Regions from separate parts of the Exiguobacterium sp. ZWU0009 genome, predicted to be linked through region 3. Evidence: predicted binding sites of a transcription regulator. Region 3 holds the regulator's gene; each other region holds the start of a gene.
What was found. The regulator Rex, encoded in region 3, represses fermentation and respiration genes when NADH is low (regulators of the CRP and FNR family bind a similar motif). The targets are predictions, from matches to a motif close to TTGTGAAATATTTCACAA.
Positions count from the first base shown of each region.

Region 1: a site for Rex is predicted at 1,472-1,489, ahead of L985_RS04775 (L-lactate dehydrogenase). Genes of this name have one in related genera too.
Region 2: a site for Rex is predicted at 1,506-1,523, ahead of adhE (bifunctional acetaldehyde-CoA/alcohol dehydrogenase). Genes of this name have one in related genera too.

Region 1 is NZ_CP018057.1:940,310-942,588, reverse strand. Features, by position in the region: gene L985_RS04780 (GNAT family N-acetyltransferase) at 1-173, opposite strand, end outside; gene L985_RS04775 (L-lactate dehydrogenase) at 429-1,385, opposite strand; gene L985_RS04770 (DUF92 domain-containing protein) at 1,551-2,279, opposite strand, start outside.
Region 2 is NZ_CP018057.1:1,298,433-1,300,711, reverse strand. Features, by position in the region: gene adhE (bifunctional acetaldehyde-CoA/alcohol dehydrogenase) at 1-1,420, opposite strand, end outside; gene L985_RS06645 (beta-class carbonic anhydrase) at 1,757-2,279, shown strand, end outside.
Region 3 is NZ_CP018057.1:2,986,494-2,988,772, reverse strand. Features, by position in the region: gene L985_RS15400 (ATP-binding cassette domain-containing protein) at 1-819, opposite strand, end outside; gene L985_RS15395 (redox-sensing transcriptional repressor Rex) at 987-1,646, shown strand; gene L985_RS15390 (twin-arginine translocase TatA/TatE family subunit) at 1,646-1,843, shown strand; gene tatC (twin-arginine translocase subunit TatC) at 1,851-2,279, shown strand, end outside.

The DNA of each region.
Region 1 (2,279 bases), 1.2 Mb from region 3:
ACCTCATCGGAGTCGGGTTCTCCCTCAAGTCCTTCTTGTACTTCGCGGAGCGGGGTTTGCTGTTCATCATCAAACGAATGACCGAATGCATCTGGATGATTTTTTAATCCCTCAAGGCGTAGATTCCAGTATTGTTCTGCATCCTCTTTAGTTAGTTTTCGAAAAGTATACATGACTGTCGGTTCTCTCCTTTTTGGGTATCATGACGTACAAAAAATGACGTAAAAACGCTTCTATCTCTTACTTAACCCTTTTCTAGTAAAATAAAACCTAGATTTTTCTCTTTTTACTACCGGACGAATAGATGTAATTATTAACGTGTTTGTTCTCCACATCAAAAAAACTCAAGTGTGGACAATATGAAGCAGGTCCGACACTTGAGTTTTTTGCTACTTTATTTCGTAACACCTTCATCATGATTCGTACGATTATCCTTGTAAGACGGGTTCAAGCGTCTGACGCAATACATCAGCAGAATGATGGAATTTCTTCAACTCTTCATCCGTCAATGAGACTTCAATGATTTCACGCACACCTTGACGATTGATGATGGCAGGAACTCCAATATGGATACCGGAAATTCCATACTGACCATCGACATGCGCACCGACCGTCAACAGACAGTTCTCATTTCCGAGGATGGCACGAACGATACGAACGAGCCCAAGCCCAATCGCATAATAGGTTGCCCCTTTGCGCTCGATAATATGATAAGCAGCATCTCGGACGTTGATGTAGATTTGATCAAGATCTGCTTGAGAATAACGATCGTCTTCAGCAAGTAGTTCATCAATCGTTTTTCCATAAATGCGGCTGTTACTCCAGGCAGCGAATTCCGTATCACCATGTTCGCCAAGAATATAGGCATGGGCATTTCGGGAATCAATGTGAAAGTATTCTCCGAGCATTTGACGCAGGCGCGCTGTATCAAGCACCGTTCCTGATCCAAATACGCGGGATTTCGGAAGACCAGAATATTTCCAGGCAAGATGCGCCATGATATCAACCGGATTAGAAGCCACGACGATGATACCATCAAAACCGGAATCCATGATTTGACGAATCATTTCTTTCATGATCAACGCATTCTTTGCAACGAGATCGAGTCTTGTCTCACCTGGTTTTTGTGGAGCGCCTGCCGTGATGACGACGACTTCCGCTTCGCGGCAGTCCGCGTAGTCTCCAGCCCATATTCGCATCGGTGAAGAGCTAAATGGTGTTCCGTGGTTTAAGTCCATTGCCTCGCCCTCTGCTTTGGCTTTGTTGACATCAATGATGACAAGTTCTTCACAAAGTCCAGCTGTTGACATCTGATAGGCAAAGCTTGAACCGACTGCACCAGCTCCAATGAGGGCTACTCGTGTCACTTTCGCATGTAATTCCATATCGTTATGTCCACCCTTCCATTCGTCCTAAGAGTTTGTTAACTATCTCACAAGTAAATTGTAACATCTTTCACATTATTTGTATCATGTGAAATTAATCACATTTGTCCATTTTGTGTCATTGATATCCTAACATAAGGAATTACATGCTCACATACTTTCCAGTTACCAAAATCGAACGATGATAAACCCGATTCCGCTTGCCAAACCACTCGTTAAGACATTGACAGCATCATTCCCTAAAAATCGAATGCCTGAAACGTAAGCTGTCGGTTGACCATGGTGCTCTCGCTTTTCCGTGTATTCCCCACAAACCGTACATCGATAAACGCGTTGCCCTACCGCTCCAAATAGTGTATCCAGTAGGCTCCCGAGTACACCGATGCTTGTTACGAGTAAGACGTGTCTTAAAGAAAGAGAAAATATCCAATGCGCTGCTACAGCGATGAACGCAGCTCCTGCGATCGTACCGATCGTTCCAATCAGCGACATCGCTCCACTCGTTCCTGCTGCTACCCGTCGTAACGTTTTGAGAGACCACGGATCACGTCTTGAGAGCGGTCCGATTTCAGATGCCCACGTGTCAGCATTCGATGCTGCGATGACGAATAGAAATAACAAGAGATACGCAAAATCCATCGTCATGGCATACGCTAAGGCAGCAACGAACGCTACCCCTCCATTCGCAAGGACTTGCCATCCGTCACGCGCGCCGTCTTTCTCAACGATGGAGTCGACCGATTGTTTTCTAGATCGTCCGACCTTCGATAACAGACTCGAGCTACCAAAGAAGAGTAAGAGTACTACTAATCCTTGCCAACCGAATCCGAATGAGACACCACTACCGACAAGCAGGGTCATGATAGCACCACTTGTCGTCAATAAACGAAAAGA
Region 2 (2,279 bases), 1.6 Mb from region 3:
CGGAGTTCTTTTCGAAGTAGATTTTCTCTGGGACTTTGAACCATTGCATGTTCACGCGTCGTCTCGCCACCTTCTTGACGTTGAGTAAGTGCTTCGCTGTCACGTTTTCAGATACAGAGTTTTTCCCGTATGATCCGCAACCGAGTGTCAATGATGGTGTCAACTCGTTGTACAGATCACCGATCCCACCGTGAGCAGATGGACTGTTGACAAGGATCCGGCAGGCTTTCATGCGGAGTCCGAACGCTGTCATCAAATCATCGTTCGTCGTATGAATGACAGCTGTATGACCGAGACCACCAATTTCAAGCATCTGTTCGGCAATCGTGAACGCTTCTTCAGTTGATGCAACGCGGTACGCACCGAGGACCGGACTGAGTTTTTCATGAGACAATGGTTCTGCTGCTCCGACGTACTCGAGTTCCGCGACGAGCATGACCGTTGTTTCCGGAACGTCGATGCCGGCTTTCTCCGCGATCCATGTCGCTGGTTTCCCGACGATGTCCGCATTGACGGCACATGTATCGGTTTTGATGACGAGTGATTCGAGACGTTGTTTTTCTTCCGGTGTACAGAAGTAACAACCGAGTGCTTCCATTTCCGCACGGACCGTCGCATAAATCTCTTGGTCGACGATGACGGCTTGTTCAGACGCACAAATCATACCGTTATCAAACGTTTTTGAGAGAACGAGATCGCTGACTGCCCGTTTGACTTTTGCTGACTGTTCGATGTAACACGGAACGTTCCCTGGTCCAACACCGAGTGCCGGTTTACCTGTTGAATACGCTGATTTGACCATTCCCGCTCCACCTGTCGCAAGGACCATCGCGATTTTTTCATGGTTCATCAAGACTTTCGTTGCTTCAAGTGATGGTTCTTCCACCCATTGAATACAGTCTTTTGGTGCCCCGGCTTTGATGGCTGCGTCGCGGAGTGTTTTCGCTGCTTCAACGGAACAACGTTGTGCCGATGGGTGGAACGCGAAGACGATCGGGTTGCGCGTCTTGATCGCAATCAATGCTTTGAACATCGTCGTTGATGTCGGGTTCGTGACTGGTGTGACACCACAGACGACACCGACGGGTTCAGCGATATATGTGATGCCGTTTTGGACATCTTCTTCTAAAATCCCAACTGTTTTTTCATGACGTAGACTATTGTAGATGTATTCTGTCGCAAAAATGTTTTTAATCATCTTATCTTCAAAGACACCGCGTCCCGTCTCTTCTGCAGCGAGACGAGCGAGTTCGACATGCCGTTCAAGTCCGGCAAGTGCCATATCCCGGACGATCGTATCGATTTTTTCTTGATCGAATGTCAGTAATTCTTGTAATGCACGTTGCCCTTTTTCAACGATTTGTCCAACTGCTTGTTCGACTGGTGTTGCCGTCGATTTTGTTTTTTCTTTCACAGCCATGAGTGGTTTCCTCCCTGTCGTGGAACGAATCTGAGTTTGATTTGCCAACCATTATGTCAGGAATGCCAAGCTGTTTTTCAATAGTTTGTGCTTTCCTTCACAAATCAATCATAACCCCTTTTTCCTGTTTTGTGCATGACCATCCTGTGAATTCCATCACACTTTTGATAGCGTTTACAACTGTTGTGCGTTCTTCTTTTCCAACGTTTTGCTTCATGTACATAGATGTGTGCGATTTATCACACCTCGCATTTTCCTGACTTGATAGCCGTTTCATCATCTTGTATTCTGATATGGGGTACATATTAAGAGCTACCACTAAAGGAGGACACTTGAATGTCAGTTGTACAGGAAATGCTAGCCTTCAACGAGCGATTCGTCGCCGAAAAACAGTATGAGCAGTTCGTCTCGGATAAGTTCCCAGATAAAAAGGTCGTCATCCTGACGTGTATGGATGCCCGCTTGACGGAGCTCCTCCCACACGCACTTGGTCTTAAGAACGGGGATGCGAAAATCATCAAAAATGCCGGTGCAATCCTATCGCACCCATTCGGCTCCGTCATGCGCTCGATTCTCGTTGCGTTGTATGCTCTCGGCGCTGAAGAAGTCGTCGTCATCGGTCACCACGACTGTGGCATGAGCACGATTGATCCTAACCACATGATCAACGAGATGAAGGATCGGGGAATCGACCAACAGATTCTTCATACACTCGAAGTATCCGGGGTTGATTTGAATCAATGGTTGCGTGGCTTCACGTCAGTTCAAGAAAGCGTCGCTCACTCAGTCAGCCTCGTGAAGAATCACCCATTACTGCCACCTGGGACGAACGTCCACGGACTCGTCATCGATCCAGGTA
Region 3 (2,279 bases):
GATTTCTTCTTGTTGCTGTTCGAACTGTTTCATTTCTTGATCGTACAAGGCCGCTTTTTGTTCCAAGTACTTCGTGTAGTTCCCGGTGAACTTACGACAGACATTGCGCGACAGCTCATAGACGACATTGACGACTTGGTCGAGGAAGTACCGGTCGTGTGAGACGATCAGGACGGCGCCACGATAACCGCCGAGGTAACTTTCGAGCCAAGCGAGTGTATCGATATCAAGGTGGTTGGTCGGCTCATCAAGAATGAGGAGCTCTGGTGCTTGCAGAAGCATCTTCGCTAAGGCGAGTCGTGTTCGTTGACCACCGGATAATGTCTGAATCCGGCGCGAGTAATCATCCGGATAAAAGCGCATGCCGTGCAAAACGGAGCGGATATTCGCTTCGAACTGATAACCACCGGCTTCTGAGAAGTCGTGTTGCGCTTGATCGTACGTCTTCAAGAGACGATCGTAAGCGACCGGGTCGTTCAAGATATGCTCCATGCCCATTTCGATTTCCATCCGGCGCAGTGTCCGTTCTTGTTCCTGGAGATGTTCGAAGACGGTCAGCATCTCGTTCCAGATCGTCTCATTCGATTCGAGACCACTGTCTTGTGCGAGATAACCGATTTTGACATCCTTGCCTTTCATGATGTCACCCGAGTCATGACTGAGTTCACCAGCGATGATTTTGAGCAAGGTCGATTTACCGGCACCGTTTCGTCCGACGAGCGCAATCCGATCTCGCTCTTGTACTTCCAGTTTGATATTTTCTAAAATCGGCTCGACGCCGAATGATTTCGAGAGTTGATTGACTTGTAAGAGTATCATTTCCATCCATCCTTCCACCCTTTAGTCTATCACGAACAAAAGCGCGAGGTCCTGCGGAATATATTATTTGTGACTCTATGTGAAGTGGTTTACAATCAAGGAGAGTAGAAAGCTTTTTGCAAAGATTTGGGTGCCACGATGGATGTGGCCGAAGGGGGAACTGCAGGATGAATGGACCAGACACAAAAATTCCACAAGCGACAGCAAAACGGTTGCCGCTATATTATCGCTTCATCCAAAGTTTATACAATTCAGGCAAGCTCCGCGTCTCTTCTGCTGAGTTAAGCGAGGCGGTGAAGGTTGATTCAGCAACGATTCGTCGCGATTTTTCCTACTTTGGGGCATTAGGGAAGAAGGGGTATGGATATAACGTTCAACATCTCTTAACGTTTTTCCGCAAAACCTTGAATCAAGATGAGGTGACGAATGTTGCCTTAATCGGGGTCGGTCATCTCGGAACAGCGTTTGCAAATTATAACTTTTTAAAGAATAATAGTACTCGGATAGTCGTTGCGTTTGATGCGGACGAAGAGAAGGTCGGAACAACAACGCATGACGTTCCAATCTATCATGTTTCGGACATGAAAGAACAAATCGAAGCGAATCAGGTCGATGTTGCCATCTTGACGGTTCCATCCCAGTTCGCGCAGTCAGTAGCGGATGAGTTAGTCGAGTATGGTGTGACAGGCATCCTGAACTTTACGCCAGCGCGGTTGAACGTGCCGGCGAGCGTCCGGGTCCATCACATCGATTTATCGATCGAGTTGCAGTCGTTAGTTTATTTCATGAAGCATTATTCGCAATCAGCTGAAGGAGTGAAATCATAATGGAAAACCTTATTCCGCTCACACTAGGTATCGGACCTGCAAGCATCGGATTGATCGCGGTCGTCGCGTTGATCATCTTCGGACCGAAGAAGTTACCAGAATTCGGACGTGCTGCTGGTCAGACATTGAAAGAGTTCAAGAATGCCACGAACGGCATCATGGACGACGATAAAAAGGACGAACCGAAAGAGAAGTGATTGAATCATGACGGTTGATCAAGAGCAAAGCATGACGTCGCACCTTGACGAACTCCGAAAGCGGATCGTCTGGTCGCTTATCATCGTCGTCGTCCTGTTCGCTGTCGCATTTCCGCTCGTCCGACCGCTCGTCCGCTTCTTGCAAGCAGACTTAAAAGAGCTCGGTATCGGTTTGAATGCCTTCAACGTCGCCGATCCTTTAATGTTGTATTTGAATCTTGCGTTCATTATTGCGCTGATTTTAGCGTCACCGTTCTGGATGTATCAACTCTGGGCATTCGTCCGACCAGGACTTTATGACAAGGAGCAAAAAGCGACATTGACGTATATTCCGGTCATCTTCTTTCTGTTTTTGGCTGGAGTAGCCTTCTCGTATTTCTGGTTGCTTCCCTTCTTGCTTGAAGTCTCAACGGATCTCGGGAAAGAGCTCGGAATC